Regions from separate parts of the Streptomyces sp. NPDC050674 genome, predicted to be linked through region 2. Evidence: predicted binding sites of a transcription regulator. Region 2 holds the regulator's gene; the other holds the start of a gene.

Region 1 (14,606 bases), on a different contig from region 2:
TGGCTGACGAACCCCTCGTACTGGGAATCGAGACCTCCTGCGACGAGACCGGCGTCGGCATCGTGCGGGGCACCACCCTGCTGGCCGACGCCGTCGCCTCCAGCGTGGACGAGCACGCCCGCTTCGGCGGTGTCGTCCCGGAGGTCGCGAGCCGCGCCCATCTGGAGGCGATGGTCCCCACCATCGACCGCGCCCTGAAGGAGGCGGGCGTCAGCGCCCGCGACCTCGACGGCATCGCCGTCACCGCCGGTCCCGGCCTCGCCGGTGCCCTGCTGGTCGGCGTCTCGGCGGCGAAGGCCTACGCGTACGCGCTCGGCAAGCCGCTGTACGGCGTCAACCACCTCGCCTCGCACATCTGTGTGGACCAGCTGGAGCACGGCGCGCTGCCCGAGCCGACCATGGCCCTGCTGGTCTCGGGCGGTCACTCCTCGCTGCTGCTGTCCTCGGACATCACCTCCGACGTCCGCCCCATGGGCGCCACCATCGACGACGCGGCCGGCGAGGCCTTCGACAAGATCGCCCGCGTGCTGAACCTGGGCTTCCCCGGCGGCCCGGTCATCGACCGGTACGCCAAGGAGGGCGACCCGAGCGCGATCGCCTTCCCCCGCGGCCTGACCGGCCCGCGCGACCCCGCCTACGACTTCTCCTTCTCCGGGCTGAAGACCGCCGTGGCCCGCTGGATCGAGGCCAAGCGGGCGGCGGGGGAGGAGGTCCCGGTGCGGGACGTGGCGGCCTCCTTCCAGGAGGCGGTCGTGGACGTGCTGACCCGCAAGGCCGTCAGGGCCTGCAAGGACGAGGGCGTCGACCACCTGATGATCGGCGGAGGTGTGGCCGCCAACTCCCGGCTGCGTGCCCTCGCCCAGGAGCGCTGCGAGGCCGCCGGCATCCGGCTGCGGGTGCCGCGGCCCAAGCTGTGCACGGACAACGGCGCGATGGTCGCCGCCCTCGGCGCCGAGATGGTCGCCCGGGGCCGGGCGGCGTCGTCCTGGGACCTGTCGGCGGACTCGTCCCTGCCGGTCACCGAACCGCACGTGCCCGGACACGACCACGACCATGTGCACGAGGTCAGCAAGGAGAACCTCTACTCATGACGGTCGCGCTGATGTGGGAGGCCCGGGCGTCCGACGGCCGCGGCGGGGACCTGCTGGCCTGGGCGCGCGCCCAGGAGCTCCCCCGTGAGCCCCTGCGCCGGGAGACGCTCCGGGCGGCCGGCGACCGGGTGCTCGTCATCACCTGGTGGGACGCGCCCTACGACGCCGAGCTGCCGGAACTGCCGGAGCCGGACGGCGACCTCGTCGCGCGGGCGGTGCACCGCTGGCGGTTCGAGTCGGTGGACGCCGGCTGACCGACAGCCGCCAGGGTCGTCCGGGAGGTGGGGCACGGGCCTCACCCCACCCCCGACACCTCCGTCTCGCACCTCAGCCGCCGGTCGGTGCCGAGGACCCTGAGCGGGCCGGTGAGGGTGAGTCGTGCCGTGTGGCGTACGTCCGTGCTGGACGCCGCCAACCGTAGTTCCAGGGCGCCCGGTTCGACCACCCTGCGGCCGGTGCGGTCGGTGAACGCCGAAAGGTCCGTGTGGAAACGGAACGTGACCCGGGCCGCCTCGCCCGGGTCGAGCTCCACCCGCCGGTAGCCGACCAGCCGGACGTCGGGGCGGGTCACCGAGGCCACCGGGTCGTGCAGGTACAGCTGGACGACCTCGGCACCCGCGTGGTCGCCGGTGTTCCGGACGGTCACCGACACGTCGTGGAAGCCGTCCGTGCCGATCTCGGCCGGCCCGGTGGGGTCGGGCACCTCCCAGGCGAACGCCGTGTACGAGCGGCCGTGGCCGAAGGCGTACAGCGGGGTCGGGTCCAGGTTGCTGACCTCGCCCGCCAGGCCAAGGGGCGGCTGGAGGTAGGTCCAGGGCTGGCCGCCCGGCAGCCGCGGGACGCTGACGGGCAGGCGGCCCGAGGGGTTCACCCGGCCCGACAGAACGCCCGCGACCGCCGGACCGCCCTCCTCTCCGGGGAAGAACGCCTGGACGACCGCGCCGAGGCGGCCGTGCCAGCGGCCCAGGGCGTAGGGGCGCCCGGTCAGCAGCACCAGCACCACCGGGACGCCGGTGGCGACCAGCGCGTCCAGCAACTCGCCCTGGACGCCCGGCAGGCCGAGGTCGCTCGCGTCGCAGCCCTCGCCCGAGGTGCCCCGGCCGAACAGGCCCGCCCGGTCGCCGAGGACCGCCACGCACACATCCGCCTCGGCGGTGCGCGCGATCGCCTCCTCGAAGCCCGCGGCGTCCGGGTCCGTCACGTCACAGCCCTGCGCGAACGTCACCTTGGCGTCGGGGAGTTCGGTGCGCAGGGCGTCCAGCACGGTCGCAATCTCGATGCCGGCCGGCACTCCGGGGTGGTGGGTGAGGACGTGGGACGGGAAGGAGTAGCAGCCCAGCATCGCCAGGGCGTCGGCCGCCCGGGGGCCGACGACCGCGATCCGGGTGTCGGGGGCCAGCGGGAGCAGGCCGTCGGGGTTGTCGAGCAGGACCACCGACTCCTCGGCCATGCGGCGGGCCAGGAGGCGGTTGCCCGTCGAGTCGAGGTCGATCGCGGTGGCCGGCTCGGGGGTCCAGTCCTCGTCCAGCAGGCCCAGTTCGCACTTCTGGAGCAGCACGTGGCGGGCCGCCCGGTCCACGAGCTCCTCGGGGACCTCGCCCGAGCGGATCGCCTCCAGGAGCGGCTCGCCGTAGCACTTGACGGTGGGCAGTTCGACGTCGATACCGGCGGCGAGGGCCGCGTGGGCCGCCTCGGCGGGGGTGCCGGCGACGCGGTGCAGGGTGTGGAGGAAGCCGATGCCGAAGTAGTCGGCCACGACCGTGCCGGTGAAGCCCCACTCCTCGCGCAGGAGGCGGGTCAGCAGCCCGGGGTCCGCGGAGGCCGGGACGCCGTCCGTCTCGGTGTAGGCGGCCATCACCGAGCGGGCGCCGCCCTCGCGCAGGGCCATCTCGAAGGGCGGCAGGGTGACGTCGGCGAACTCGCGGACACCGGCCCGGACCGGGGCGAGGTTGCGGGCGCCGGCCGAGGAGGCGTACCCGGCGAAGTGCTTGAGCGTGGCGACGACGCCGGCCGACTCAAGGCCCCGCACGTACGCGGTGCCGACCGTGCCGACCAGATACGGGTCCTCGCCGATGGTCTCCTCCACGCGGCCCCAGCGCGGATCGCGCACGACGTCCAGCACGGGGGCGAGGCCCTGGTGGACACCGGCCGAGCGCAGGTCGGCGCCGATGCGGCGGGCCATCTCCTCGACCAGCGGCGGGTCCCAGGTCGCGCCCCAGGCGAGCGGGACCGGATAGGCCGTGGCCTGCCAGGCGGTGAAGCCGGCCAGGCACTCCTCGTGCGCGATCGCCGGGATGCCGAAGCGGCCGGCCTCGGTGATACGGCGCTGGGCGCGGGCCAGTGCCTGCGCGCCCAGCGCCGGGTCCACGGGCGCGGTGCCGAAGGAGCGGGTGAGCTGGCCCAGTCCGTGGGTGATCAGCTCGGCCCAGTCGTAGTCGACGGTCATGTCGTGCTGGTGCGGCGCGACTCCGTCGCCGTCCGTCGCGGCGCCCACCCACACGCCGTACAACTGGGCGGTCTTCTCCTCCAGGGTCATCCGCGCGAGCAGGTCGTCGACGCGGGCGGCGGCGGGCAGCGCGGGGTCACGCCAGGGCGCGGTGGTCATGAAGCTCCTGTCGGATGGACGGGACGGCCCTCTCACGAGCGCGTGGAAGCCCCTGACCATCGGTCCCCGCGCCCGCTGCTACGAATGTTTCGGTATGCACGTCGAATGTTCCGGGAACTTATGGCGCCCTGAGGACTTCGTCAAGGGGGCCCGCAGGGTTACGATCGCCGCCATGACATCCCCGGAGCCCGCTGAAAGCCGGACCCAGACCCGGACGCAAGGGCGGACCGCGCAGACCGCGACGCTCGCCGAGATCGCCCGTGAGGCGGGCGTGTCGGCCCCGACTGTTTCGAAGGTCCTCAACGGCCGGGCCGACGTGGCCCCGGCCACCCGCTCCCGCGTCGAGGACCTGCTGCGCGCCCACGGCTACCGGCGACGCCGCGCCGAGGCGACCCGCTCGCCCCTGCTCGACCTGGTCTTCCACGAGTTGGAGAGCGCCTGGGCGATGGAGGTCATCCGGGGCGTGGAGAACGTGGCCCGGGACGCCGGGCTCAGCGTCGTGCTGTCCGAGAGCGCCGGGCGGCTCACCCCCGGCCGGACCTGGGCCGACCAGGTCGCCGCGCGCCGGCCGCACGGCGTGATCCTGGTCCTGTCCGGCCTCGACGAGTCGCAGCGGGCGCTGCTGACCAGCCGCTCCATCCCGTTCGTGGTGATGGACCCGGCCGGTGACCCGGGCGCCGACGTGCCCTCGATCGGCGCGACCAACTGGCAGGGCGGTCTCGCCGCCACCCGGCATCTGGTCGAGCTGGGGCACCGCAGGATCGGCGCGATCAGCGGGCCCTCGCGGATGATGTGCAGCCGGGCCCGGATCGACGGCTACCGGGCCGCGCTGGAGACGGCCGGGCTCCCGGTCGATCCCGCGCTGATCGCGACCGGCGACTTCCACCACGAGGCCGGCTACCGGCAGGGCCTGGAACTGCTGCGCCGCCCGGACCGGCCGACCGCGGTCTTCGCCGGCAACGACCTCCAGGCGCTCGGGCTGTACGAGGCCGCGCGCGAGCTCGGGCTGCGGATCCCGGAGGACCTGAGCGTGGTCGGCTTCGACGACCTGCCGGTGGCGCCCTGGGTGGGGCCGCCGCTGACGACCGTACGGCAGCCGCTGACGGAGATGGCCGAGGCGGCGGCCAAGCTGGTCCTCGACCTCGGGCGGGACGAGGGGACCTTGGCGGCGACCCGGGTGGAGCTGGCGACGAGCCTGGTGGTGCGCAGCAGCACGGCGGAACCGGCGCAGGCGTAACGGCCGCGTCGACGGGCACGGCGGCCCCTCCGCCCCGCGCCGAAGCCAATCGGCTGCGTCACCGAAACTTTCGGCGGCAGTGCGACGAGACCCTGGAGATCGGGGTCACCGGCTCGGTGCCGGACGGCGGTTCGGTGGTGTGCGGGCTCAACGGCGCGTGAAGCGGGAGGACTTCGGTGCCCGTGGTGACCCCGAGGTGGGCCGGGGTCCGAAAATCTGAGAATTTCCCAAGAAAGGACGCCCTGCACTCCCTGCCCGTAATAATTCGGACTTATGTTCCTGCCTGTGACGGAAGACCACGGGGACGAGGGCGCAGAAGTGGGCCGGCGGTCGAGAGCGCTGAAGATCGCCGGCCTCATCCTTGCGGGGACGCTGGTGCTGGGAGCCGGGGCCGCCGGCTGGGCCTACTGGCACCTCACCGACAACATCACCGGCGTCGACATCGACAACGCGCTGGGCGACGACCGGCCGCCGAAGCCGGTGACCACGCCGTCGCCCGCGGGCCCCGTCCTGCCGAGCGAGCCGCTCACCCTCCTGGTGCTCGGCTCGGACTCGCGCAGCGGTGAGGAGAACCGCAGGCTCGGCGGCGGCGACAGCTCCGGCGCCCGCTCCGACACGGCGATGGTCGTCCATGTGGACGCGGGGCGGACGACCGCGACGGTGGTGAGCATCCCGCGCGACACCCTGGTCACGCGCCCGTCCTGCCCCCGGCCGTCCGGCGGCTCGACGGCGGTCGCCCACCGCTCCATGTTCAACAGCGCGTACGAGGTGGGCGGTCCGGTCTGCGCGGTGAAGACCGTCGAGTCGCTCACCGGCATCCGCATGGACCACTACCTGGAGATCGACTTCTCCGGTTTCGCCAAGCTCGTCGACGCGCTCGGCGGGGTGACCGTCACCACGGACGAGGACATCGCCGACGAGGACAGCCATCTGCGGCTGAAGGCGGGTACCCACCACCTGAACGGCACCCAGGCCCTCGCCCTGGCCCGCACACGGCACGGCATAGGCGACGGCAGCGATCTCGGCCGCATAGGCCTCCAGCAGAAGCTGGTGAAGGCGCTGCTGGAGCAGATCGCCTCCCAGGACCTGCTGACCGACCCGGCCAAGCTGTACCGCGTCGCGGACGCGGCGACCACCGGCCTCACCACCGACACGGGCCTGGACTCCCTCGCCGAACTGACCCGGCTCGGACGCAGCCTGAAGGGCCTGTCGGCGAGCGGGGTGCGGACGGTGATGATGCCGGTGGTGCGGGCGCCGTCGGATCCCAACCGGGTGGTGGCCGAGGAACCCGAGGCGGGCAAGCTGTGGGAGTCGCTGCGCTGACCTGCGCCGACGCGTCCCGGAAGAGCCCGCGGAAAGTTTTTCGGAGGAATTCGGCGAGGGATGTCGATCCGGTGGTCTCCCGATCGACGCAGGGGTGAGAGCGGGGAAGGACCCCGCCGCGCAGACCCCCGAGGAGTCACCATGCCGCGCTTTCTCACCCTGATCCGCATCGACGAGGAGAACGCCCCCGCCGAGGGCCCCAGCCCGGAGCTCATGGAGCGGATGGGCAAGCTGCTGGACGAGATCACCAAGGCCGGCGTCATGCTCGACACGGCCGGGCTCACGCCCACGTCGGACGGCAGCCGGGTGACCTGGGAGGGCGGTCAGCTGTCCGTCACCGACGGGCCGTTCACCGAGTCCAAGGAGGTCATCGGCGGCTACTCGATCAGCCAGTGCAAGGACAAGGCCGAGGCGATCGAGTGGACCAAGCGGTTCCTCTCCCTGCACGAGGACCACTGGACGATCACCGCCGAGGTCCGGCAGATCGCCGAGGACTGACCGCCCCCGCTTGGCCGGGCGTCCCGACGGGTGTCTGATGGTGGACTGTGACCCCGCAGCCCACCTCGGCCCGGCAACCGGCGCCGGACCCGCCGTCCCCGGCCGGCCACCGGACCGCCCAGGCCATCGAGACCGTTTTCCGCATGGAGTCGCCCCGGATCATCGCCGGTGTCGCCCGGGTTGTCAGGGACATCGGTCTCGCCGAGGAGATCGCGCAGGACGCGCTGGTCGTGGCGCTGGAGCGGTGGCCGCGGGACGGGGTGCCCGAGAATCCGGGCGCCTGGCTCATGGCCACCGCCCGGCACCGGGCCGTGGACCTGGTCCGGCGCCGGGAGAACTACGCCCGCAAGCTGGCGGAGATCGGCCGCGACCTTTCGGCCACGGCCGCTCCGGAGGAGCCCGCCGACCCCGATGACATCGACGACGACCTGCTCCGCCTGGTCTTCACCGCCTGCCACCCCGTGCTGTCCACCGAGGCCCGCACCGCCCTCACCCTGCGCCTGCTCGGCGGTCTGACCACGGCCGAGATCGCCCGGGCCTTCCTGGTCCCGGAGCCCACGGTCGCGCAGCGCATCGTCCGTGCCAAACGCACCCTGGCGACGAAGAACGTCGCCTTCGAAGTGCCTCGGGGCCCCGACCGGGAGGCCCGGCTCGGCTCGGTCCTCGACGTCATCTACCTGATCTTCAACGAGGGCTACGCCGCCACGGCCGGCGACGACCTGCTCCGCCCGTCGCTGTGCGAGGACGCCCTGCGCCTGGCCCGGGTCCTGACGGCCCTCGTGCCGAAGGAACCCGAGGCGCACGGCCTCACCGCGCTCCTGGAGTTGCAGGCTTCCCGTACGGCGGCCCGCACCGGCCCGTCCGGCGAGCCGGTCCTGTTGAAGGATCAGAACCGCTCCCGCTGGAACCGCATGCTCATCGCCCGCGGCGTCGCCGCGCTGGGCCGGGCCGAGGCCACCTCCTCGGGCGCCCCGGGGCCGTACACCCTCCAGGCGGCCATCGCCGCCTGCCACGCGCACGCGTACACCTACGAGGAGACCGACTGGTCCCGCATCGCCACCCTCTACACCCTCCTGGCCGCCCGCTCCCCGTCCCCGGTCGTGGAGCTGAACCGCGCGGTGGCCGTGTCGATGGCCGAGGGTCCGGGCCCGGCCCTCGCCCTCGTCGACGCCCTGGCCGGCGACCCCGCCCTGCGCGACTACCACCTGCTGCCCAGCGTCCGCGGCGACCTCCTCGCCCGCCTCGGACGTGCCCGGGAGGCCCGGGCCGAGTTCGCACGGGCGGCCTCCCTGACCCGCAACGAGCGGGAGCGGGCGCTGCTGCTGGGCCGGGCCGCGCACCGGCCGTGAGGGTCAGGCGGGATGCCCGATGAGCATCGCCGGCGCCCCCGCGACCCGGGTCAGGAATACCGTGGCGGCGTGCGGGCCCTGCGGCTTGACCTTCTTGCGGAGCTCCTCCGGCTCCACCGCCGAGCCCCGCTTCTTCACGGTCAGCGTGCCGACCCCCCGCTCCCGCAGCAGCGCCTTCAGCTTCTTGAGGTTGAAGGGCAGATGGTCGGTGATCTCGTAGGCCGTGGCGTACGGCGTCGGGTGCAGGGCGTCGGCGGTGACGTACGCGATGGTCGCGTCGAGCAGCCCGCCGCCGACCCGGTCGGCCACCTCGGCGACCAGATGGGCCCGGATCACCGCGCCGTCGGGCTCGTAGAGGTAGCGGCCCGGCGGGCGGACGTCCGGGTCGGGCAGGCCGCGTGAGAGCAGGGTCCGCGGGCCCGGCAGGAGGGTGGCCCGGACCGCCCCGGGCGCGGTGCCGAACCACAGCACCGCCTCCTTGACGTCCCCGCCGTCGGAGATCCACTCGGCCTCCGCGTCCTCGGGGACCGCCTCGTGCGGGATGCCGGGGGCGATCTTCAACGCGGCGTGCGGGGCCGTGCGGGCGGCGGAGACCGCCCAGGACAGCGGCGGTGAATAGGCCTCGGGGTCGAAGATCCGGCCCCGGCCGCCGCGCCGGGCGGGGTCGACGAACACGGCGTCGAAACCGGCCGTGTCCACGTCCGTGACGTCCGCCTCGCGCACCTCGACGAGGTCCGCCAGCCCCAGCGCGTCGGCATTGGCCCGGGCAGCCGCGGCGGTCTGCGGGTCGCGGTCCACGGCCAGGACCCGGATCCCGGCGCGGGCCAGCGCGATCGCGTCGCCGCCGATGCCGCAGCACAGGTCGGCGACCGAGGTGATGCCCAGCTCGGCCATGCGCCGGGCCCGGTACACCGCCACACTCGCCCGGGTCGACTGCTCGACCCCGTTCGGCGTGAAGAACATCCGGCCCGCGTCCTCGGCCCCGAACTTCACCGCCGCCCGCTGCCGCAGCCGCGCCTGCCCCAGCGCCGCCGACACCAGCTCGGCGGGGTGCTCGCGGCGCAGCCGGGTCGCGACGGCCAGCTCCCGCGCCGGGTCGGTGTCCCGCACCTCGTCGAGGAGGGCGCGGCCTTCGGGGGTGAGGAGGGGGGCGAGGTCGTTCACCGGATCATTGTCGGCCACGCCGGCGGGCGGCAGGAGTGTGGGCCAGTCGGTGGACGGTGGGGCCCCGGCCGCGGTGTCGGGCCGGACCGGCCCGAGGGGGCTGCGAGGATCCGGCATCATGCGAGCAGTCGTACAAAATGACAAAAGCCGGGCAGTGGGGCGGGTGCCCGCCGGTGCCCGGATCGTCCTCGCCGTGCTCGTCCTCGCCGCCATCGCCTCCGGCTGCGCGATGGGCGACGACAGCGATCGGGTCACCCCGGCCGGTGGCCAGCAGCCCCTCGACGCGCCCCCGGCCCGCGCACTGGACTCCTACGCCACCAAGCTGCGCGCCGCGCACGCCGCCCGCGTCGCCGCCGCGCGCCGCTTCGGCCTGCGCAAGGTGCCCCTTTCCGCCCCGCCGCCCCCCGCGCACAAGCCGAGGATCAGGACCCGCAAGGGCTTCGAGGTGGAGGACCACCGGGAGCTGGGCCTCCCACCCGTCTTCACCCGGATCCCCACCCGGGACAAGGTCGTCTTCCTCACCATCGACGACGGCGCCGAGAAGGACCCCGCGTTCCTGCGGATGATGAGCGAGCTGGACGTCCCGTACACCGCCTTCCTCAGCGGCTACCTGGTCAAGGACGACACCCGCTACTTCCGGAAGATGCAGTCCCGGGGCGTGGTCCTGAACAACCACACGCTCTACCACCCCAACCTGCGGGGCATGTCGTACCAGGCGCAGAAGCGCGAGATCTGCGGCATGCAGCGCTACCTGGAGCGGCGGTTCGGCACCCGCCCGGTCCTCTTCCGCCCGCCCTACGGCAGCTACGACCGGGCGACCCTGCGCGCCGCCAAGACCTGCGGCATCGTGTACGCCCCGCTGTGGAACGAGGAGGTCTTCGCCGACCACTGGGAGTACCGCGAGGCGGACCGCAAGCTGCGCCCGGGCGACATCGTCCTCACGCACTTCCGGGGCCGCGACCAGTGGAAGGGAACGATGGCCGACATGGTCCGCCGCTTCCTGAACAACGTCACGGCCCAGGGGTACGCGGTCGGGCGGCTGGAGGACTACCTGTGAGGCGCCAGGCCGCCGCCGTGCTGTGCGCGGCCCTGCTGGCCGGCTGCGCCGGGGCGGCCGGGGAGCGGCACGGCACCGCCGACGGCCGGGCCCAGGACCCGGCCCGCGCGGCGGGCGGCACACACCCGCTGCCGCCCGTCGTGGACCACGTCGCCACCCGCGACCCGGTCGTCTTCCTCACCTACGACGACGGCGCCGAACGCGACCCCCGCTTCGTGGGCCTGGTGCGCACACGGCGGCTCCCGGTCAGCATGTTCCTCACCGACAGCGTCGTGGGCCCCGGCTACGGCCACTTCGCCCGGCTGCGCGCGGTCGGCGCCTCCCTCCAGAACCACACCCTCGACCACTCCGCCCTGCGCGGCCTGCCCTACGCCGGACAGCGCGCCGAGATCTGCGGCCAGCAGCACAAACTGCGCGCCCGCTTCGGCATCACACCCCGCCTCTTCCGCCCGCCCTACGGGACCTACGACCGGGTGACCCTGCGCGCAGCCGCCGACTGCGGCATCACAACCGTCGTCCTGTGGCGGGCGACCCTGAACGCCGAGGGCGAACTGACGTACGCCCGGGGCCGCTCCGGGCTGCGGGCCGGTGACATCGTCTCGGTGCCGTCGGGCGAGACGGCCTCCCCGACCCTGGCGCGGCGGACCGTGCGGCTGCTGCGCGAGATCGAGCGGAAGGGCCTGCGGGTGGGGCGGCTGGAGGACTACCTGGAGGGAACGCCCGGCCGACGCGCGGCCGGCAATTAGCAGTCCGCTTGACCGAGTGCTAATCGCAGTCATAGTCTCGGCTCTGGCACTCCCCCTAGGAGAGTGCCAACACAGCGACGGGCAGGTCCGGCACCCGCGACGACGGATCGACCTGGTCGCCACCTCAGACAGTTAACCCCGTGAGATCTCCGAAGGGGGAGGTCGGATCGTGACGACCACCAGCTCCAAGGTTGCCATCAAGCCGCTCGAGGACCGCATTGTGGTCCAGCCGCTCGACGCCGAGCAGACCACCGCCTCTGGCCTGGTCATCCCGGACACCGCCAAGGAGAAGCCCCAGGAGGGCGTCGTCCTGGCCGTGGGCCCGGGCCGCTTCGAGGACGGCAACCGTCTTCCGCTCGACGTCTCCGTCGGCGACGTCGTGCTCTACAGCAAGTACGGCGGCACCGAGGTGAAGTACAACGGCGAGGAGTACCTCGTCCTCTCGGCCCGCGACGTGCTCGCGATCGTCGAGAAGTAATTCACCCCAGCACCTTGCTTTGAACTGCGCCCCTGGCCCCCGCGATCGCTATTGAGCCGGGCGCCCGGGGCGCAGTGCCGTAACCCCTGATTCCGGAAGAGGGCTCACGCTCCCATGGCGAAGATCCTGAAGTTCGACGAGGACGCCCGTCGCGCCCTCGAGCGCGGCGTCAACAAGCTTGCCGACACGGTCAAGGTGACGATCGGCCCCAAGGGCCGCAACGTCGTCATCGACAAGAAGTTCGGCGCTCCCACCATCACCAACGACGGTGTGACCATCGCCCGTGAGGTCGAGGTCGAGGACCCGTACGAGAACCTCGGTGCCCAGCTGGTCAAGGAGGTGGCGACCAAGACCAACGACATCGCGGGTGACGGTACGACCACCGCGACCGTGCTCGCCCAGGCGCTCGTGCGCGAGGGCCTGAAGAACGTCGCCGCGGGTGCCTCCCCGGCCGCCCTGAAGAAGGGCATCGACGCGGCCGTCGCCGCGGTCTCCGAGGAACTCCTCGCGACCGCCCGGCCGATCGACGAGAAGTCCGACATCGCCGCCGTCGCCGGTCTGTCCGCCCAGGACAGCCAGGTCGGCGAGCTCATCGCCGAGGCGATGGACAAGGTCGGCAAGGACGGTGTCATCACCGTCGAGGAGTCCAACACCTTCGGTCTGGAGCTGGACTTCACCGAGGGCATGGCCTTCGACAAGGGCTACCTGTCCCCGTACTTCGTGACGGACCAGGAGCGCATGGAAGCCGTCCTGGACGACCCCTACATCCTCATCACGCAGGGCAAGATCTCCGCCATCGCGGACCTGCTGCCGCTGCTGGAGAAGGTCATCCAGGCCAACGCCTCCAAGCCGCTGCTGATCATCGCCGAGGACGTCGAGGGCGAGGCCCTGTCGACCCTGGTCGTGAACAAGATCCGCGGCACGTTCAACGCCGTCGCCGTGAAGGCCCCCGGCTTCGGTGACCGCCGCAAGGCGATGCTCCAGGACATGGCGGTCCTCACCGGCGCCACGGTCGTCTCCGAGGAGGTCGGCCTCAAGCTCGACCAGGTCGGCCTGGACGTCCTCGGCTCCGCCCGCCGCGTCACCGTCACCAAGGACGACACCACCCTCGTCGACGGTGCCGGCAACAAGGAAGACGTGCAGGGCCGCGTCGCCCAGATCAAGGCCGAGATCGAGACCACGGACTCCGACTGGGACCGCGAGAAGCTCCAGGAGCGCCTCGCGAAGCTGGCCGGCGGCGTGTGCGTCATCCGCGTGGGTGCCGCCACCGAGGTCGAGCTCAAGGAGCGCAAGCACCGTCTGGAGGACGCCATCTCCGCGACCCGCGCCGCGGTCGAGGAGGGCATCGTCTCCGGTGGTGGCTCCGCGCTGGTCCACGCCGTCAAGGTCCTCGAGGGCAACCTCGGCAAGACCGGCGACGAGGCCACGGGTGTCGCGGTCGTCCGCAAGGCCGCCGTCGAGCCGCTGCGCTGGATCGCCGAGAACGCCGGTCTCGAGGGTTACGTCATCACCTCGAAGGTCGCCGAGCTCGACAAGGGCCAGGGCTTCAACGCCGCCACCGGCGAGTACGGCGACCTGGTCAAGGCCGGCGTCATCGACCCGGTGAAGGTCACCCGCTCCGCCCTGGAGAACGCCGCCTCCATCGCCTCCCTCCTCCTCACGACCGAGACCCTGGTCGTCGAGAAGAAGGAAGAAGAGGAGCCGGCCGCCGCGGGCCACGGCCACGGCCACTCCCACTGAGGCATGACGGCTGAGGGCTGACGACGTCAGCTCGTCCGAGCCCGAGCGAAGGCCCGGCACCCCGCCAGACGGGGCTGCCGGGCCTTCGCCGTGTGCCGTCCACCACCGGTCCGGGAACCGGGCGGGGGCCGTCGACGGTCTACCCCCACAGCAGCCGGATCATGAGGGGGCAGGGATGAACCAGGTGCTCTACGGGGAGCGGTCCCGCAACCCGCTGGCGCGGACGGTGCGGCTCACCGAGGACGCACTGCGCAGGGGCGGCAGGACGACCCCGCCGGACGAGCTGAACCTCGCCGCCATGGCCGACGCGTTCCTGCGGGGTCACTGGCTCGGCGGCGGGGGCACCGAACGCCCCCTGGGGATGCTGCCCCAGGGCCCCGGCGTCGTCCCGGTCACCCGCGTGACCGGCACCACCACCCCTCTGAAGGTCCGTCAGGCTGCCGGCTTCGCCCGCGCGCTGGGCGAACTGGCGGTGCGCCGGTGCGGCGGGCCGGACCACGTGGCCGACCTCGCCGCCCAGGCACAGGCGGAGGGCGTACCGCTGTGGATCGCGCGCCGCCACGCGCCCGGTCCCGCCGGACAGGTGACCGTCGCCGTGGACCGGCGCTCGGTACGCGTGGACGTCTGGGGCCCGCGCGCCCCCAAGGTGCGCCTGTGGGCACCGTACGGCTACCGCCCCGACAGCGCCGACCGGGCCAACGGCTTGGTCATGGCCGTCGGTGACGTCACCGCACGGCTCGAACTGCGCAAGAAGGTGCGCAAGTCCAAGAGCAAGGTCGAGATCGCCCTGCCGGACCGGCTCTGGACCCTGCGTCGCGAGAACGCCGTGAGTTCGTGGCTGCTGCGCGACGACCAGCGGGTCGCGCTGCTGACCCGCCCCTCACGGCGGTCCGGCCCCACGCCGGGCTCGGTGCTGCTGCCGCTGGCCGACGTGCACCACGAGAGCCCCGACCCCCTGGACGCCGTGATGGCCCACGCGGTCGCGGTGTCCTTCGGCCTCGGTGACACCACGGGCCTGGCCAGGTTCCGCGCCGTGAGCTCCCGCCGGAACACGGGCGACGACCTCTGGGAGCGCCCCTGGTTCAGCAACCTCGGCACGGACCGCGACGACAACGAACCCGGCGGCGGCGACGGCTGGGGCAGCGACGGCGGGGACGGGGGCGACGGCGGCGGGGGCGGCGGCGACGGCGGCGGTGGTGGCGACGGAGGGGGCGGCGGCGGAGGCGACTAGCCGGCCGGCGGCCGTACCCCTCCCCGTCCCGAGCCCTTCACCCGGCGGCTCCACGGCCGCAACGCCGCCCGCCCGGTCCCCGGCGGG
Region 2 (14,606 bases):
GCACCTTGGTGAAATCGCCGTCGCGTGCCGCTGTCATGGCGGCGAGCAGGGGACGCAGATCGGATGCACGAATCTGACCGTCTCCGTACCGGTCTTCGACCACAGGAGTAGCACTGTTCTCACTCATGGCGGCCCACTTCGGTAACTCGGCGCTTATGGGCGCGGTCAGTCTGTCACTCTGTCGGCATCGACTGTGGCGTATTCGTACGAACTGCCCGGGGAGCTGTCCATGGGGGCCATTCCGACGCAACGGGAGACCGCCTCCCGTGCCTCAGAAGCGCCTGCGCACGCCGGAGTGACACCCGTGCCGGTCCAAGAGGGGCCCGTTTCCGAGGAGCCGGCGCCGCCCGCGGAGGTGCCCACACCGTCCGCCGGGGCGTTCGCCCCCGATCCCTGCGCGCCTGCTCACGCGGCGCCCGAAACGGCTCAGGGAGCGCTCACGCAGGAGCGTGCGCGGGCGCACGCGACCCTGCCCGGCAGCTCTCTCGCGCCGGGCGCCGCCCGCGCCCTGGTGCGCGCGGCGCTCGCCGAGTGGACCGGGCTCGGCCTGCCCGGCGCCGCGTTCCTCACCGGCCGCATCGCCGACGACGCCACGCTCGTGGTGAGCGAACTGGTCACCAACGCCGTCGTGCACGCCGGCACCGACGTCGAGATGGAGTGCCGGCTGGAGGGCGACACCCCGGACACGGCCGCGGTCGTCGTCGAGGTCTCCGACCACCACCCCTCACGCGCCCCGCGCGGCAGCGAACCGGAGACGCCGCACGACCCGCCGGAGTACGGGCGCGGCCTGCGGCTGGTCGGCGCGCTCTGCGAGGCGTGGGGCATCACCTACCGCACGGGACGGAAGACCGTGTGGGCCCGGCTGCCCGCCGGAGGCTGCGCCGCGGGCGAGCAGATCGAGGCGTACGCCGGGGAGCACGCGCTGGCGCGGGGCCTGCGCATGGCGGAGATCCTCGCGCCCGAACCCCGCCCGGGCGACGAGGCGGGGGACACCGTCCGCGCCTGGCGTGCCGGGGGAGACCTCTGGGACACCGGTGAGGGAGGGGAGACGTGGGACTCACGGGAAGGCGGCGAGGCCCGCGAGTGGCCCGACCTGCGCGAGCCCCGCGACCTGCGCGACTGGAACGACTTACGGGACTGGCGGGACCGGCACGAGAACCGGCAGGGGCGCAACGGACCCGACGGCGCCTGGCTCGGCCGCGGCGCCCTCTCCTTCCTCGCCGAGGCCTCCGACCTGCTCGCCGGGCAGCTCGACGAAGACCTGGTCGCGGCCCTCGCCGGACAGCTGATCGTGCCCCGGCTGGCCGACTGGTGCGCCGTGTGGCTGGAGGACGAGGCCACCGGCGGCGGCTGGGGTGGCTCGGCGGGCGCGGGCGGAGCGCGGCTCGCCCGGGTCTGGCACGGCAGCGAGAACCGCATCGAGGAACTGCGCCGCGCCCTGGAGAAGAACCCGCCGCAGCCGTTGGACCCGGTCGGGGCGGCCCCGTTCGAACGCGGCCGGGAACAGGGCGGTTCCGGGCCCGCCGCCTACCCGTGGCCCGGGGAGGCGCTCGCTGACGAACCCGGCGAGCCCGGCGCGGCCCTCGCCTACCGGCTGGTCGCCGGCGGCCGCCCGCTGGGCACCCTCGTCATCGGCAGGTCCGGCGCGGCCGGCTTCCTCGACGAGATCACCGGCCTCGTCGAGGACCTCGGCCGCCGGGTGGCCCTCGCCATCGGCGCCGCCCGCCAGTACGCCCGCCAGGCCACCATCAGCGCCGTGCTCCAGCGCGGCCTGCTGCCCGGCGCCGTGGCCGAGATCCCCGGCATGCGCAGCGCCTTGGTCTACGAGCCGTACGACAAGGGCGGGCCCAGCGGCGACTTCTACGACCTGTTCCCGGCCGGCGACGGCCGCTGGTGCTTCGCCGTCGGCGACGTCCAGGGCAAGGGGCCCGAGGCGGCCGTCGTGATCGGCCTGGCCCGGCCCTGGCTGCGGCTGCTGGCCCGCGAGGGCTACCGGGTCGCCGACGTCCTCGACCGCCTCAACCAGCTGCTGCTCGACGACGCCACGGAGGCGGCCGACGCGGCGGCCCGGGCGCTGGTGGCCGCGGGAGCCCGGCCGACCCCGCCCGGCGACGGCCCCCAGACGCGCTTCCTGTCCCTGCTCTACGGCGAGCTGGTGCCCTTCGACGGCGGTGTCCGCTGCACCGTCGCCTCCGCCGGGCACCCGCTGCCCCTGCTGCTCGGCGCGGGCGGCGAGGTCCACACGTGCGCGCAGCCGCAGACCCTCCTCGGCGTCGTCGAGGACGCCACCTACACCAGCGACACCTTCGAGCTGCGCTCCGGCGACACCCTGCTGTGCGTCACCGACGGCGTCACCGAGCGCCGCTCGGGCTCCCGCCAGTTCGACGACGGTGACGGGCTCGCGGCGGCCCTGGCCGGGTGCGCCGGGCTGGACGCCGAGCTGATAGCCGAGCGGATCAAGCGGCTGGTGCACGAGTTCGGGGCGCGGCCACCGGCGGACGATCTCGCGCTGCTGGTGCTCCAGGCGGACTGACCGCGCGGGTGCTGGACAATGGAGGGCATGCCTTCCGCACTCCCCGACGGCGAGCCCGTCCCCGACGACGGCGCGCTGCCCGCCTCCGCGCTCGCCGGGGCCGCCGACCGCCCGCTCGGGTTCTACCTGCACGTCCCGTACTGCGCGACCCGCTGCGGCTACTGCGACTTCAACACGTACACGGCGACCGAGCTGCGCGGCACCGGCGGCGTGCTGGCCTCCCGCGACAACTACGCCGAGACGCTGGCCGACGAGATCCGGCTGGCGCGCAAGGTGCTGGGGGACGATCCGCGACCGGTGCGCACGGTGTTCGTGGGCGGGGGCACCCCCACGCTGCTGGACGCCGGTGACCTCGTCCGGATGCTGAAGGCCGTCCGGGACGAGTTCGGACTCGCGGACGACGCGGAGGTCACGACCGAGGCGAACCCGGAGTCCGTCGATCCCGCGTATCTCGCGGCGCTGCGCGAAGGGGGCTTCAACCGGATCTCCTTCGGGATGCAGAGCGCGCGGCAGCACGTGCTGAAGGTGCTGGACCGCACGCACACGCCCGGGCGGCCCGAGGCGTGTGTGGCGGAGGCCCGCGCGGCCGGGTTCGAGCACGTCAACCTCGACCTGATCTACGGCACACCCGGTGAGTCCGACGACGACTGGCGGGCCTCGCTGGACGCGGTGCTGGGGGCCGGGCCGGACCACGTCAGTGCCTACGCGCTGATCGTCGAGGAGGGCACGCAGCTGGCCCGCCGGATCCGGCGCGGCGAGGTGCCGATGACCGACGACGACGTGCACGCCGACCGGTACCTGATCGCGGACGAGGTGCTCTCGGGCGCGGGCTTCGAGTGGTACGAGGTGTCGAACTGGGCGACCTCGCCGGCCGGGCGGTGCCTGCACAACGAGCTGTACTGGCGGGGGGCCGACTGGTGGGGGGCCGGACCCGGGGCGCACAGCCATGTGGGCGGGGTGCGGTGGTGGAACGTGAAGCATCCGGGGGCTTACGCGGCCGCGCTGGCGGCGGGGCGGTCGCCGGGGGCCGGGCGTGAGGTGCTGTCGGAGGAGGACCGGCGGGTCGAGCGGATCCTGCTGGAGCTGCGGCTTCGGGAGGGGGTGCCGTTGTCGCTGCTGCGGGAGGAGGGGCTGGCGGCCTCGCGCAGTGCGCTGTCGGACGGGCTTTTGGAGAAGGACCCGTACGACGAAGGGCGGGCCGTGCTCACACTGCGGGGGCGGTTGCTGGCGGACGGGGTTGTACGAGACCTCGTGGACTGAGGTGCTCGGGGTGGGGGCTGCGCCCACCCGTGCCGCCCTCAGCGGCACGCATGCCCGCAGCTGGGTGTGGCTGTGGCGCCGTGTCCGCAGCCGAGAGCAGCTACGGCGCCGTGACGAAGTCGATCAGTTCCTCGACCCGGCCCAGCAGCTCCGGCTCCAGGTCCTTGTACGAGTGGACCCCCGACAGGATCCGCTGCCAGGCCGCGCCCGTGTTCTCCGGCCAGCCCAGCGCCCTGCACACGCCCGTCTTCCAGTCCTGGCCGCGCGGGACGCGGGGCCAGGAGCCGATGCCCAGGGACGACGGCTTCACCGCCTCCCAGATGTCGATGTACGGGTGGCCCACGACCAGGGCGTGGTCGCTGGTGACGGCGTGGGCGATGCGCCACTCCTTCGAACCCGGGACCAGGTGGTCCACCAGGACGCCGAGGCGGGCGTCCGGGCCGGGGGCGAAGCTCTCGACGATCGACGGCAGGTCGTCGACGCCCTCCAGGTACTCCACCACCACGCCCTCGATGCGCAGGTCGTCGCCCCACACCTTCTCGACCAGCTCGGCGTCGTGGCGGCCCTCGACGTAGATGCGGCCGGCGCGGGCCACGCGGGCGCGGGCGCCGGGGACGGCGACCGAACCGGAGGCCGTGCGGGTGGGACGCGCGGGACCGCCCGGCGCGGGGCGGACCAGGGTCACCACCCGGCCCTCCAGCAGGAAGCCGCCCGGCTCCATCGGGAACACCCGGTGCTTGCCGAAGCGGTCCTCCAGCGTCACCGTGCCCGCCTCGCAGCGGATCACCGCCCCGCAGAAGCCCGTCCCCGGCTCCTCCACCACCAGGCCCGGCTCCGCCGCGACCTCGGGGACCGGCTTCGGCTTCTTCCACGGCGGGGTCAGATCGGCGGAGTACTGGCGCATTCGAATGACGATAGGAGAAGGCGGACGGCGATCACCGCGACACGCCGAAACGCGCCGCCAGCGCGTCCCGTTGGGCCCGCACGAACGCCGCGTCCACCACCGCTCCGTGACCGGGCACGTACACCGCGTCCTCGCCGCCCAGGCCGAGCAGCCGGTCGAGGGCGGCAGGCCAGTGCGACGGCACCGCGTCGGGACCCGCCTGGGGCTCGCCGGACTCCTCGACCAGATCACCGCAGAACACCACCTCCGGATCACCGGGCACCAGCACCGCCAGGTCGTGCGCGGTGTGCCCCGGCCCGACGTTCGCCAGCAGCACCTGCCGGCCGCCGCCCAGGTCGAGCGTCCGCTCGCCGGAGACCGGATGGCCGGGCGGGACCAGCCGCAGCGACGCCTCCTCCGCCGTGGGCGCCGCCAGCCCGTTGCGGACCGCGTCCGCGCGCAGCTCCTCCCGGTCCCGCACCCGTGTCAGCACCGCGTCCACGCCCACCGCCCCGAACACCTCCGCGTCCGGGAACGCCGCCGCCCCGAAGACATGATCGAAGTGCGCATGGGTCAGCGCGAGATGTGTCACATGCTGCCCCGTGAGCGATCGCGCCTGGGCGCGCAGCTTCGCGCCCTCCGCGAGACTCGACCCCGCGTCGATCAGAAGGGCCGCGCCCTCCCCGGCGACCAGGCCCGCCGTGCAGTCCCACACCGGCAGCCGGCACCGCCCCACTCCGGCGGCCAGGCGCTCCCATCCGAGGTCTTCCCAAGTCACCGTCATGCGGCGACGCTAGCGGTGCGCCCCGTCCGGGCACGGCACCGCACGACCAGCCTTGCCGGGGGAGTACCCCACCGCCGTACACTGGGCCGGGGAATGCTGGCACTCGCACGCGCAGAGTGCCAGGCCGGACCGGCCGGGCAAGCAGGCGAAGACTTCTGGAGGTGTGCGCGATGCTCAGTGAACGCAGGCTCCAGGTGCTGCGCGCCATCGTCCAGGACTACGTCGGCACCGAGGAGCCGGTCGGCTCCAAGGCCCTCACCGAGCGGCACAACCTCGGCGTCTCCCCGGCGACCGTGCGCAACGACATGGCGGCCCTGGAGGACGAGGGGTACATCGCCCAGCCGCACACCAGCGCCGGGCGCATCCCCACCGACAAGGGCTACCGGCTGTTCGTCGACAAGCTCGCCGGCGTCAAGCCGATGACCGCGCCCGAGCGGCGCGCGATCCAGAACTTCCTGGAGGGCGCCGTCGACCTCGACGACGTCGTGGCGCGCACGGTACGGCTGCTCGCGCAGCTCACCCGCCAGGTCGCCGTCGTGCAGTACCCGTCGCTGACCCGCTCGACCGTGCGGCACGTGGAGTTGCTCTCCCTGGCGCCCGCGCGGGTGATGCTCGTGCTGATCACGGACACCGGGCGGGTCGAGCAGCGGGTGGTGGACTGCCCGGCGCCCTTCGGCGAGGCCTCGCTCGCGGATCTGCGCGCGCGCCTCAACAGCCGTGTGGCGAACCGCCGTTTCGCGGATGTGCCGAGTCTGGTGGAGGATCTCCCGGAGGCGTTCGAGCACGAGGACCGGGGTACGGTCTCCACGGTGCTCTCCACACTCCTGGAGACGCTCGTCGAGGAGAACGAGGAGCGGCTGATGATCGGCGGCACCGCCAATCTGACCCGCTTCGGTCATGACTTCCCCCTCACGATCCGGCCCGTGCTGGAGGCGCTGGAGGAGCAGGTCGTGCTCCTCAAGCTGCTCGGCGAGGCGAAGGATCCGGGCGTGACCGTACGGATCGGTCACGAGAACGCCCACGAAGGACTCAACTCCACGTCCGTCGTGTCGGTCGGCTACGGTTCGGGCGGCGAGGCAGTCGCCAAGCTCGGCGTGGTCGGACCGACCCGCATGGACTACCCGGGAACGATGGGAGCGGTACGCGCAGTGGCACGGTACGTCGGACAGATCCTGGCGGAGTCGTAGTGGCCACGGACTACTACGCCGTACTCGGCGTGCGCCGCGACGCGTCGCAGGAAGAGATCAAGAAGGCCTTCCGGCGGCTCGCCCGCGAGCTGCACCCGGACGTCAACCCCGATCCGAAGACCCAGGAGCGGTTCAAGGAGATCAACGCCGCTTACGAGGTGCTGTCGGACCCGCAGAAGAAGCAGGTCTACGACCTCGGCGGCGATCCGCTCTCGCAGTCCGGCGGCGCCGGCGCGGGCGGCTTCGGAGCCGGCGGCTTCGGGAACTTCTCGGACATCATGGACGCGTTCTTCGGCACGGCGTCGCAGCGCGGACCGCGCTCGCGCACCCGCCGCGGCCAGGACGCCATGATCCGCATCGAGATCGAGCTCGACGATGCCGCCTTCGGTACGACCAAGGACATCCAGGTCGACACGGCCGTCGTCTGCAACACCTGCAACGGCGAGGGCGCGGCCCCGGGCACCTCCGCCCAGACGTGTGACATGTGCCGCGGCCGCGGTGAGGTCTCGCAGGTCACCCGGTCCTTCCTGGGCCAGGTCATGACCTCGCGCCCCTGCCCCCAGTGCCAGGGCTTCGGCACGGTCGTGCCCACCCCGTGCCCCGAGTGCGCGGGCGACGGCCGCGTCCGGTCCCGCCGCACGCTCACGGTCAAGATCCCGGCCGGTGTGGACAACGGCACCCGCATCCAGCTCGCCGGCGAGGGCGAGGTCGGCCCCGGCGGTGGCCCGGCCGGTGACCTCTACGTCGAGATCCATGAACTGCCCCACGCGCAGTTCCAGCGCCGCGGCGACGACCTGCACTGCACGGTCACGCTCCCCATGACGGCGGCGGCCCTCGGCACCAAGGTGCCGCTGGAGACGCTGGACGGCATGGAGGAGGTCGACATCCGCCCGGGCACCCAGTCCGGCCAGTCGATCCCGCTGCACGGCCGGGGCGTCACACACCTGCGCGGCGGCGGACGCGGCGACCTCATCGTCCACGTCGAGGTCCAGACCCCGACCAAGCTCGACCCCGAGCAGGAACGCCTGCTGCGCGAGCTTTCCAAGCTCCGCGGCGAGGAACGGCCCACGGGGCAGTTCCAGCCCGGTCAGCAAGGGCTGTTCTCGCGGTTGAAGGACGCCTTCAACGGGCGCTGAGACCGGGCGTGCTTCTGGTCTATGCCAGTCGGCAGGCCGAGTTCGGAGTAGTGCGGAGGACGTGACAACATGCCGTCATGTCCTCCGCACTGACCGATCTCTTCCCCCACCCGATCGTGCAGGCCCCCATGGCGGGCGGCGTCTCCGTGCCGCAGCTCGCCGCCGCCGTGTGCGAAGCGGGCGGGCTCGGCTTCCTCGCCGCCGGGTACAAGACCGCCGACGGGATGTACCAGGAGATCAAGCAGATCCGGAGCCTCACCGGCAGGCCCTTCGGCGTCAACGTCTTCATGCCGCAGCCCGAGTACCCCGACCCCGCCGCCGTCGACGTCTACGCCCACCAGCTGGCCGGCGAGGCCACCTGGTACGAGACCGAGCTCGGCGATCCGGACAGCGGACGCGACGACGGCTTCGAGGCCAAGCTCGTGGTGCTGCGCGACAACCCGGTGCCGGTGGTGTCGTTCCACTTCGGTGTCCCGAGCCGTGAGGTCGTCGACACCCTGCACCGCGCCGGCAGTTTCGTGCTGGCCGCCGCGACCACCCCGGACGAGGCACGGGCCGTGGAGCGCGCGGGCGCGGACGCGGTGATCGCGCAGGGCGTCGAGGCCGGCGGTCACCAGGGCACCCACCGGGACATCCCCGAGACGGACGGGTCCGGCATGGGACTGCTGTCGCTGATCGCCCAGGTGCGCGAGGCCGTGAACATCCCGATCATCGCCGCGGGCGGCATCATGCGCGGCGGCCAGATCGCCGGAGTCCTCGCGGCGGGCGCGAGCGCGGCCCAGCTGGGCACCGCCTTCCTCGCCACGCACGAGTCGGGCGCGCACCCCCTGCACAAGCAGGCGCTGACCAACCCCCTGTTCGTGCGCACGGAGTTGACCCGGGCGTTCTCCGGCCGTCCGGCACGTGGCCTCGTCAACCGGTTCGTGCGCGAGCACGGCCCGTACGCGCCCGCCGCCTACCCCGAGATCCACCACCTCACCTCGCCGCTGCGCAAGGCCGCCGCCAAGGCCGGTGACGCGCAGGGCATGGCTCTGTGGGCCGGCCAGGGGCACCGGATGGCGCGGGAGCTCCCCGCCGGGCAGCTGGTCGAGGTGCTGGCCGGTGAACTGGCCGCCGCCCGTGCCGCGTTGACGGGCGGTGGCGTGCTGTGACCGCGCCGGTGTTCGTGGTCGAGCGCGTCGAGGCGGGCGGTGGCGGACGGTACGTCCTCGACGGGCCCGAGGGGCGGCACGCCGTCTCGGTGAAGCGGCTGCGCGCCGGTGAGGACGTCGTCCTCACGGACGGGGCCGGGCGCTGGGCGGACTGCGTCGTGCTCGACACCGAGGGCAAGGACCGGCTGATCCTGCAACTGGACGCGGTGCACGAGGAGCCGCCGGAGCAGCCGCGGCTCACCGTCGTCCAGGCGCTGCCCAAGGGCGACCGGGGGGAGCTGGCCGTCGAGACGATGACCGAGACCGGCGTCGACGCGATCGTGCCCTGGGCGGCGTCGCGCTGCATCACGCAATGGAAGGGCGAACGCGGGCAGAAGGCGCTGGGCAAGTGGCGCGCCACCGCCCGTGAGGCCGGCAAGCAGTCACGCCGGGTGCGCTTCCCGGAGGTGGCGGAGGCGGCCACGACCAAGCAGGTCGCCGCCCTGCTGGCCGGGGCGCGGTTCGCGGCCGTGCTGCACGAGAGCGGGGACACGCCGCTGGCCACGGCCGACCTGCCGGCCACCGGCGACATCGTGCTGGTCGTCGGGCCCGAGGGGGGCGTGGCGCCGGAGGAACTGGCGCTGTTCGAGGAGGCGGGGGCGAGGCCGTACCGCCTCGGGCGCAGTGTGCTGCGCACATCGACCGCCGGGACGGCCGCCGCGGCCGTGCTCCTGGCACGCACCGGACGTTGGTCCTGACCCCGTCCCGACCCCCTGGAGGCACCGTGGAACTCGCACAGGTACGTCTGCTCGTGACCGACTTCTCCGCCTGTTACCGCTTCTACGGCGAGGTCCTCGGCCTCAAACCGCAGTCGGGGGCGGCCCACGGGCCGTACGAGAAGTTCAGCCCCGCGGTCGGTTCCGCGGGGATCGCGTTGCAGGACCGGTCGATGATGGCCGAGGTGCTCGACGAGATGGGCGACACGGCGGCGGGCCACCGCTCCCTGGTCGTGCTGCGGGTGGACGGGCTGGACGCGTACTGCCAGGAGATCACCCTGCGCGGCGCCACGATCCTGCACGGCCCGGTACCCATGACCGACCGCATGCGGGTGGCCCATCTCAAGGACCCCGAGGGCAATGTGGTGGAGCTTCAGGAGTGGCTGCTGCTGCGCGGCTGACGCCTTTGCGCCCTACCGCGCGGCCCCCGACAGTGGCAGGCTCCCCTTCATGGGGGCTTCGATGAGTCATCTGCTGGGGCCGCGCGGGCGGCGCGTGGCGGTCGCTGCGACGTTCGCCGTGGTGGCGGTGGGCGGCGCGGTCGCCTGCGAGCCGGGCAGTGTGAGCGCCGCGTCCGTCGCCTACACCACCGACGAGACCGTGACCAAGGAGCTCAACCGGCAGAAGGCGGGCGTGCGGTGGCTCACCTGCACCGCCTCCTACGGGCAGAGCGGCACGAAGGCGTCACCCTCCGCGCGTGAGCGGACCGTGGCGACCGTCGACTGCGAGGGCGAGACCGACGACGGCAAGGACATCACCGTCGACGGCAAGGTCACCCACGCGGTGGACGGCGCCTGCGTACGCGGCGACATCACCGCCAAGGTGGACGGCAAGGTGTGGTTCGAGGTCGACGGACTCGGCGACTGCGACTCCACCAGCCCGCCCCCCGTCGGCGGGCCGCCGAACGGGCAGCCCGGGCCGACCGTCACGGTGACCGTCACCCAGACCATCTGGTGCGAGCGGTACCCGGACTGCCGCCCCGTCGAGGGCAAGTGATCCGAACCCTGTCCGCGCGGCGGCGTCCCTGCATAGGGTGATCGGGTGACATCGCCTGCTTACCTCCGGTTCCCCCATGTGCACGGTGACCTGGTCGCCTTCACCGCCGAGGACGACGTCTGGCTCGCTCCGCTCGGCGGCGGCCGGGCCTGGAGGGTCAGCGCCGACAACATGCCGGTGACCCAGCCCCGCATCTCGCCCGACGGCACCACGGTCGCCTGGACCTCCACGAGGGACGGCGCCCCCGAGGTGTTCATCGCCCCGGTGGACGGCGGTCCCGGCAAGCGGCTGACGTACTGGGGCAGTCTCAAGACCCAGGTGCGCGGCTGGACCGAGGACGGCCAGGTGCTGGCGATCAGCACCGAGGGCCAGGCGAGCCTGCGCCGCACCTGGGCGCGCGCCGTCCCGCTGGACGGCGGCCCGGCCACCACCCTGCCGTACGGGCCCGTCGGTGACGTGGCCCACGGCCCGCACACGGTGCTGCTGTCCGCGCCGATGGGGCGCGAGGCGGCCTGGTGGAAGCGCTACCGGGGCGGTACGGCGGGCAAGTTGTGGATCGACCCGGAGGGCGACGGGCAGTTCGTGCGGCTGCACGAGCAGCTCGACGGCAACATCGAGTACCCGCTGTGGGCGGGGGTGGGGGTCCCCCCTGTTCGAGCGGAGCCGAGAACTCGGGGGAGGATCGGGTTCCTCTCCGACCACGAGGGCACCGGAGCGCTCTACTCCTCCCTCGCCGACGGCTCCGACCTGCGCCGGCACACCCCGCTCGGAGGCTTCTACGCCCGGCACGCGGCGAGCGACGGCACCCGTGTCGTCTACTCCAGCGCCGGTGAACTGTGGGTGCTGGACGACCTGGAGGGCGCCGAGCCGCGGCGGCTGGAGGTGCGGCTGGGCGGCCAGCGCGCCGACCTCCAGCCCTTCCCGGTGAACGCCTCCCGGTGGTTCGGGTCGGCGTCCCCCGACCACACCGCGCGCGGCAGCGCCGTCGCCGTACGCGGCTGTGTGCACTGGGTCACCCACCGCTCCGGGCCGGCCCGCGCCCTGGCCGCGACGCCCGGGGTGCGGGCCCGGCTGCCGCGCACGTTCCGCGCGGACGGCGAGGAGTGGGTGGTGTGGGTGACGGACGCCGAGGGCGACGACGCCCTGGAGTTCGCGCCCGCCACCGGACTCGCCCCCGGGGCGACTCCGCGCAGGATCGCCGCAGGACAGCTCGGCCGGGTCCTCGACCTCGCCATGGCACCCGACGGCAGCCGGGCCGCGGTCGCCTGCCACGACGGGCGACTGCTGCTCGTGGAGCGGGAGACGGGCGAGGTGCGCGAGGTCGACCGCAGCGAGAACGGCGATGTGTCGGGGCCCGTCTTCTCGCCCGACTCGTCCTGGCTGGCCTGGTCCCACCCCGGCCCGCGGCCCCTGTGCCAGCTGAAACTCGCCAACACCACCGACCTGTCGGTCACCGAGGCCACCCCGCTGCGCTTCCAGGACTACGCGCCCGCGTTCACCATGGACGGCAAGCACCTCGCGTTCCTGTCGACCCGCTCCTTCGACCCGGTCTACGACGAACACGTCTTCGACCTGGCCTTCGTGGTCGGCGCCCGGCCGCACCTGATCACCCTCGCGGCCACCACGCCCTCCCCGTTCGGGCCGCAGCGGCACGGCCGGTCCTTCGAGACGCCCGACCGGGACGAGACCCCCGACAGCGAGGGCACTCCCACCACCCGCATCGACCTCGAAGGCCTCGCCGACCGCATCGTGCCCTTCCCGGTCGAGGCCGCCCGCTACTCGAACCTGCGCGCCGCCAAGGACGGCGTCCTGTGGCTGCGCCACCCGGTCACCGGCGTGCTCGGCGCGTCCCGGGCCACGCCCGACGACGCCGACCCCAAGTCCGAGCTGGAGCGCTACGACCTCGCCCAGCAGCGGGTGGAGCATCTGGCCGCCGACGCCGACCACTTCGCGGTCAGTGGGGACGGCAAGCGGGTGCTGCTGTGGACCGACGGACGGCTGAAGGTCGTCCCCAGCGACCGGCGCGCGTCGAGCGACGAGGACAGCGACACCAACATCACCGTCGACCTGAGCCGCGTCCGCCAGCTCGTCGACCCGGCGGCCGAGTGGCGTCAGATGTTCGACGAGAACGGCCGCATCATGCGGGACCACTTCTGGCGGCCCGACATGAGCGGCGTCGACTGGGACGGCGTCCTCGACCGCTACCGGCCGGTAGTCGAGCGCATCGCCACCCACGACGACCTGGTCGACCTGCTGTGGGAGGTGCAGGGCGAACTCGGCACCTCCCATGCCTACGTCATCCCGCGCGGCGGCCACGGCGGCGGCCCCCGCCAGGGCCTGCTCGGAGCCGACATCTCCCGCCACGAGGACGGCAGTTGGCGCGTCGACCGCATCCTGCCCTCCGAGACCTCCGACCCGGACGCCCGCAGTCCGCTGGCCGCGCCCGGCGTCGCGATCCGCCCCGGGGACGCCATCGTCGCGGTCGCGGGACAGCCGGTCGACCCGGTGACCGGCCCCGGCCCGCTGCTGATCGGCACGGCGAACAAGCCGGTCGAGCTGACCGTCTCCCCGTCCGGCGGCGGCGACCCCCGGCACGCCGTCGTCGTCCCGGTCGCGGACGAGGAACCCCTGCGCTACCACGCCTGGGTAGCCGACCGTCGCGCCTACGTCCACGAGACGTCGGGCGGCCGTCTCGGCTACCTCCACGTCCCGGACATGCAGGCGCCCGGCTGGGCCCAGATCCACCGGGACCTGCGCGTCGAGGTCGCCCGCGAGGGCCTGGTCGTCGACGTCCGCGAGAACCGCGGCGGCCACACCTCGCAGCTGGTCGTGGAGAAGCTGGCCCGCCGCATCGTCGGCTGGGCGGTGCCGCGCGGCATGCGCGCCTACAGCTACCCGGAGGACGCCCCGCGCGGCCCCGTCGTGGCCGTCGCCAACGAGTTCTCCGGTTCCGACGGCGACATCGTCAACGCGGCGATCAAGGCCCTGGGGCTCGGCCCGGTCGTCGGCACCCGCACCTGGGGCGGTGTCATCGGCATCGACAGCCGCTACCGCCTGGTCGACGGCACCCTGGTCACCCAGCCCAAGTACGCCTTCTGGCTGGAGGGCTACGAGTGGGGCGTGGAGAACCACGGGGTGGATCCGGACGTGGAGGTCCTGCAACGCCCGCAGGACCACGCGGCGGGGAGGGACACCCAACTGGACGAGGCCATCCGACTGGCACTGGAAGCGCTGGAGTCAGCACCCGCCAAAACGCCCCCGGTCCTGCCCACCTGAGGGACGCGGGGAACGGCGCGACCAGCCACAACGCACCCGCACCCGACGACGATACGATGCCCCAGTCGGACCGCACCGGCCCAACCCACGGAGGAGACATGGCAGGGGAGCCCCAGGAAGACTGCCTGTTCTGCAAGATCGTCGCAGGCACCGTCCCGGCGACGATCGTCCGCCGGACGGACACCACCATCGCGTTCCGCGACATCAACCCCCAGGCCCCCACCCACGTCCTGATCATCCCCAAGGCCCACTACGAGAACGCCGCCGCCCTCGCCGCCGCCGACCCGGCCCTCACCGCCGACGTGCTGCGCGAGGCCCAGGCCGTCGCCGACGAGGAGCAGCTCGACAGCTACCGCCTGGTCTTCAACACCGGCAGCGGCGCCGGCCAGACGGTGTGGCACGTCCACGGCCATGTGCTCGGCGGCCGCGGCCTCGCATGGCCCCCCGGGTAGCCCGCCTTGTCCGTACGTGAACTCGTGGTGCTCGGCACCGCCAGCCAGGTCCCGACCCGGCACCGCAACCACAACGGCTACCTGCTGCGCTGGGACGGCGAGGGCATCCTCTTCGACCCCGGCGAGGGCACGCAGCGCCAGATGCTGCGTGCCGGGGTCGCCGCGCACGACCTCAACCGGATCTGCGTCACGC

What was found. Region 2 encodes HrcA, which represses chaperone genes, less so after heat shock. Its sites were predicted from a motif close to TTNGCACTCNGNNNNNCNGAGTGCNAA; they were not measured.
Region 1: the regulator HrcA is predicted to act here: its motif matches at 11,114-11,140, upstream of groES (co-chaperone GroES).

Annotation. Positions count from the first base shown of each region.
Region 1 covers NZ_JBFAIG010000005.1:283,041-297,646, reverse strand. Annotated here, with positions in the region: gene rimI (ribosomal protein S18-alanine N-acetyltransferase) at 1-7, shown strand, start outside; gene tsaD (tRNA (adenosine(37)-N6)-threonylcarbamoyltransferase complex transferase subunit TsaD) at 1-1,091, shown strand, start outside; gene AB0I06_RS11640 (hypothetical protein) at 1,088-1,345, shown strand; gene AB0I06_RS11635 (glycoside hydrolase family 3 N-terminal domain-containing protein) at 1,387-3,696, opposite strand; gene AB0I06_RS11630 (LacI family DNA-binding transcriptional regulator) at 3,869-4,933, shown strand; gene AB0I06_RS11625 (LCP family protein) at 5,207-6,256, shown strand; gene AB0I06_RS11620 (YciI family protein) at 6,398-6,754, shown strand; gene AB0I06_RS11615 (sigma-70 family RNA polymerase sigma factor) at 6,880-8,103, shown strand; gene AB0I06_RS11610 (methyltransferase domain-containing protein) at 8,107-9,267, opposite strand; gene AB0I06_RS11605 (polysaccharide deacetylase family protein) at 9,386-10,324, shown strand; gene AB0I06_RS11600 (polysaccharide deacetylase family protein) at 10,321-11,070, shown strand; gene groES (co-chaperone GroES) at 11,240-11,548, shown strand; gene groL (chaperonin GroEL) at 11,663-13,288, shown strand; gene AB0I06_RS11585 (hypothetical protein) at 13,464-14,519, shown strand.
Region 2 covers NZ_JBFAIG010000006.1:115,825-130,430, reverse strand. Annotated here, with positions in the region: gene AB0I06_RS12650 (HAMP domain-containing protein) at 1-127, opposite strand, end outside; gene AB0I06_RS12645 (SpoIIE family protein phosphatase) at 230-2,533, shown strand; gene hemW (radical SAM family heme chaperone HemW) at 2,561-3,793, shown strand; gene AB0I06_RS12635 (DUF3097 domain-containing protein) at 3,894-4,697, opposite strand; gene AB0I06_RS12630 (MBL fold metallo-hydrolase) at 4,729-5,460, opposite strand; gene hrcA (heat-inducible transcriptional repressor HrcA) at 5,631-6,647, shown strand; gene dnaJ (molecular chaperone DnaJ) at 6,647-7,783, shown strand; gene AB0I06_RS12615 (nitronate monooxygenase) at 7,861-8,934, shown strand; gene AB0I06_RS12610 (16S rRNA (uracil(1498)-N(3))-methyltransferase) at 8,931-9,671, shown strand; gene AB0I06_RS12605 (VOC family protein) at 9,698-10,090, shown strand; gene AB0I06_RS12600 (hypothetical protein) at 10,140-10,685, shown strand; gene AB0I06_RS12595 (S41 family peptidase) at 10,731-13,961, shown strand; gene AB0I06_RS12590 (histidine triad nucleotide-binding protein) at 14,060-14,413, shown strand; gene AB0I06_RS12585 (ribonuclease Z) at 14,420-14,606, shown strand, end outside.